DNA from 2 places in the Alteromonas sp. KUL150 genome. Region 1 is predicted to be linked to the other one. Evidence: predicted binding sites of a transcription regulator. Region 1 holds the regulator's gene; the other holds the start of a gene.

Region 1 (2,178 bases):
TCTTTAACCAATAACACTGGGCGAGGGCACTTACGCATTAAATGCCAGTCTGTTGGTGTGAAAATGACAGAGGCTAAATCATCGTGGTTCTTTGTCGCTTTTACCACTAGATCAATTTGGTTGTTAAGCGTGTAGTAAATAATTGACTCAAAAGCACGGTTGTTCCACTCAACTACAATATCGGTATCAGCAAAGCCTTGTTTCCTAAGTTGCTCAGAAAGCCACTTGCCTTGCTCTTTAGTTACTGCATCGCGCATGGCTTCGCGCTCATCTGGGCTTAGCATGGTGGTCATATCATAAGATAGATCGTAGACCACCATCATTGCGGTCACTGTTGCACCTGTTTTCGACGCGAGTTCATAGGCTCGACTTAAAGCAGGTTGGTTGTCCCGTTCAGCATCTACCACGGCAAGAATTCGTTTATATTCAATCATAACACCCTCCAGTAAGCACACAGCTTGATGTGACGATAAATAAAGCTATTTTTCTAGTCCATCTTCACTAACTATAAACGACATTTGAAAAAACGTGTTGTTTTGGGTCAAGAATTTACAACTCTCTTAGGCATTTTTAGTGTGACGATTTATGGGGGCTTGGGCGGGTAAGAAAAATGAAGGAAATGAAAAACGCGCATAACGCGCGTTCCTGAATGATTTAAACAAAGAGACAACTTAGCCGCTACATACAACACTTGGTCCGTTAAGGGCAGACAGTTTATTTTCTAACAGTGCAAAATCTAGAATGGTAATGAGTTTGCCATCTACCTTTATAATGTTTTCTTTTTGGAAACGACTTAACAGGCGGCTTATGGTTTCTATCGTTAAACCGAGGTAATTGCCAATCTCATTTCGTGTCATCGTTAAATGAAACTCACGATGAGAAAAGCCTCGCTCCTCAAATCTTTGCGATAGGTGGGAGATAAAATAGAGTAAGCGTTCTTCTGCTGTTCGTTTATTGAGAAGCATGATCATGTCGTGATCCTGCTTTATCTCTGCACTCATGAAGCTCATTATCTGATGGCGCAGTTTCGGAAACTGAACCGACATTTCATCTAATATTTCATAGGGAAGTTCACAGACCATCGCTGTTTCTAATGCAGAAGTGTAGCTCTGGTGCTTATTTTCGCGCAGCGCATCGAAGCCGATAATGTCGCCGGGAAAATGAAAACCTGTAATTTGCTCCTCACCTTCAGAGTTGGTAACGAACGACTTGAAAGAACCGGTTCTTACGGCAAAGAGCGAACGAAATGTATCGCCAGTTTGAATAAGCGTATCGCCTTTATGCAGCGGTTTTTTACGCTCAATGATGTCGTCTAAAGACTCAATTTCTGTCTTGTTTAATGCAACAGGCAGACAGAGATGGCTGAAACTACAGTTCTGACAGTGGATTGAAAATTGGCTTCCTTTGCTCATAAAACCTGCTCTTTATAATTTATACACGACAATAATACCTATTTTTTTATAGGATTGCGCCCTGAATAAGATAAATAGCATAGATAGCCATTATACTTGCAATAAGTTGTCTTACGCCGCTTTGCTGAAAAGTACTCACTAGATATTGACTACCTGCGCTGGCGGCAAGCAGGGTGGGTAAGGTTCCCAACCCAAAGAAAAACATAATACCCGCGCCTTGTAACGCGTTGCCTGCGGCCAATGACCAGGTTAGGGTTGAATACACAAGCCCGCAGGGTAACCAACCCCAAATAAAGCCATAAGGTATTGCGCTAAATGGGGTTTTGAACGGTAAAAACCGCTTAGAGAGAGGCTGAAGTTTGGAAAATAGACCTTTACCTGCGCTTTCCAAAAGGGTTAGGCCTGTCCACCATTTCCCTAAATAACAAGCGAGTAAAAGCAACATAACACCGCTAAAAAGAGATAGGACATAGCTGGCAAGGGGAACGAAATCTGACGCAATTTTTCCTAATGCGCCAGTGATTGCACCGGCAATCGTATAGCTGGCAATCCGGCCCATGTTGTAAGCGAGTGTATAGGGTACAGCGGATGAGCCTTTTGGCGAGACCATTCTGAGCGCCGCAACGATCCCTCCACACATTCCCACACAATGAACACCGCCCGCCAAGCCGATAAGAAAAGCAGAGAAGTAGTTAATCCCGTCCATTATCTTCTTTGTTCTTGATTGCCTTGCTCTCTTGAAGCTGCTTGCGCTGTTCTGCTAATT
Region 2 (2,178 bases), on a different contig from region 1:
ACGCATATTGTGCCGATTTCGTTTAGCCAAGATACGGCAGGGCCAATGACAGCGAATGTGCACGATGCATGGTTGATGACCGCAATCATGGCGGGTGTTGATGAAGAAGATAACGCAACAAAAGATGCCCAATCCCATATTCCAAAGCTACCTTCCGCCTCAATGCTCGCAACAGACTTAAAAGGTAAGAGAATAGGCGTGGTAAGGTACAGACAAGGAGATAATCCACACGTCCTCGCCGTTTACGAAAAAGCGTTAGCGCAGCTTAAAGCATCGGGAGCAACCTTGGTGGATATCAGTGACTTTTCTCAGCCGGATTCTTTCTGGGCCGATTCTTACAATGTCTTACTTAGTGAATTCCATCACAGCATCAACGACTATTTAGCTGGCTCTCCGGCAGAGCTACCTGCAAGGAACCTTGATGAACTTATTGCGTTCAATAAGAAAACCGAGCGAGAGCTATCACTCTTTGATCAGAACATTTTTGAAAAGTCTTTGGCTTCAGCGACAATTGAAAGCGACGAATACAAAAAAGCACTTGGCCTTATTAAAGATACTGCGGGCAAAAATGGCATTGATGCACTGATGGCAAAGCATAACGTTGAGGTACTCGTGGCACCATCAAATAGCCCATCCTTTCTTATAGATGGCGTATATGGAGACCACTCTCCGGTAGGCTTTATTGGTATTGGGTATTTAGCGGCAATAGCTGGCTATCCTCATCTGACGGTACCGGCTGGGCAAGTGAAAGACCTTCCTGTTGGCATCAGCTTTATTGGGGGTAAGTGGCAAGATGAAGAAGTGCTTGAAGTCGGGCGTATATTTGAAGCTAAACATGGCTTTTATATCAAGCCGGGATTGCTGCCCACACGCTTTGACAACCCAAAGTTCAAGGGAATTGAAAAAGGACTAGATGCCGCGCTATAACAGGCTCAACAAAAAAGCCCTCGATTTCAAATCAAGGGCTTTAACTTTCTCAAAACGCTCGTTGCGAAATACAACATTAACCAGGCTTTTTAACCCAAGCGCTACACCAGCCGTCAGCATTAACCAGTTTGTTAGGGAAAATGTTACAAGGGCGGTATTGCTCGCCATCGGCGCCCTGCACGTACATGCAGTTAGCACATTTTGCACCTTCAACCGTTGAAGACGGTGTGTAGTTTAATGCTTTTGCTGTTGGGTCGTCGGCGCTAAGCTGCTCTTGAGCTTGTGCACGTAACGCAACTCCGCCTAGCGTAAGACCGATAACTGTAGAGCCCGATAGCTTTAAGAAGTCACGGCGATTTACAGATTTCATAACATTCTCCTTAAGAGATAGAAACGATAATGATTCTTTTTTATTCAGTGCCTTAAACGCAAAAACCTGCCCCAAGAGGCAGGTTTTGTTTCATATCTAGATACTATCTCTTTTTGAAAAAAGATCGACTGAATTTTCGAATTTTCGCTTGATCCAGATTAAATAAACTTCACAGTACCATGTCTGTCAGACACACAATGACACTGTAGGTTCACTTTTTTGTTAGTGCAACATCTGGCTTAGCGTATGAGAACTGCGCTATTCGCTTTGTACTGTGATAGCTGTCTAAACCTGAAATACAAGCCGTCTTCGCTTGCTCAATGTCGACATACCCATCTTCATCAACAATGTCTTCTGGCATATAAAGTTCTTGAATCTCGCCAATTACCATTTCAGTCTCATTTAGTAAGGTAAAGTGCTGAGCAACCTTGAGCCCCATTCTAATATCGCTTTCTGCCACATAAGGGGCACTAAATGATCCGCTGAATTGCGGCGTTAAGCCTACGGCATCAAATTCGCTTTCATCTGGTGCATAGCGCGCTGATGTTTGATGCGCCTTGTCTACCCAATCGGTGGAAACGTGATTCAATGTGTAGAACCCTTGCTGTTTGATATTACCAAGGGTATCGCGCGTCACAGTATGTGGGCGCATGATCATACCAATTAGTGGAGGATTTGCACCCACATGGACAATAGAACTAACGATTGCAAGATTGTTTGTCTTGCCGTCGGTCGTGCCCACTAAAGTGGCAGATTTAAACCCTGATAGGCTGTTGATTAAATTAGCGCGATATCGCTGTGCAAGGGCGTCAATATCGGCCCGAGTAAATTGTTTAGTCATTCTCTCTTTCAGCCTCAATCTGTATGTCGTCACCATGTTG

Evidence for each region. The regulator FNR, encoded in region 1, switches genes on or off when oxygen is low (the NO sensors DNR and NnrR bind a similar motif). The targets are predictions, from matches to a motif close to TTGATCTAGATCAA.
Region 2: GVO62_RS08605 (high-potential iron-sulfur protein) is a predicted target of FNR. The motif match lies at 1,446-1,459, and genes of this name have one in related genera.

The regions. Positions count from the first base shown of each region.
Region 1 is NZ_BLIJ01000041.1:77,967-80,144, reverse strand. Features, by position in the region: gene uspE (universal stress protein UspE) at 1-434, opposite strand, end outside; gene fnr (fumarate/nitrate reduction transcriptional regulator Fnr) at 672-1,412, opposite strand; gene GVO62_RS10105 (sulfite exporter TauE/SafE family protein) at 1,459-2,118, opposite strand; gene ccoS (cbb3-type cytochrome oxidase assembly protein CcoS) at 2,105-2,178, opposite strand, start outside.
Region 2 is NZ_BLIJ01000037.1:32,566-34,743, reverse strand. Features, by position in the region: gene GVO62_RS08610 (amidase) at 1-927, shown strand, start outside; gene GVO62_RS08605 (high-potential iron-sulfur protein) at 1,004-1,297, opposite strand; gene GVO62_RS08600 (flavin reductase family protein) at 1,509-2,138, opposite strand; gene GVO62_RS08595 (CPXCG motif-containing cysteine-rich protein) at 2,131-2,178, opposite strand, start outside.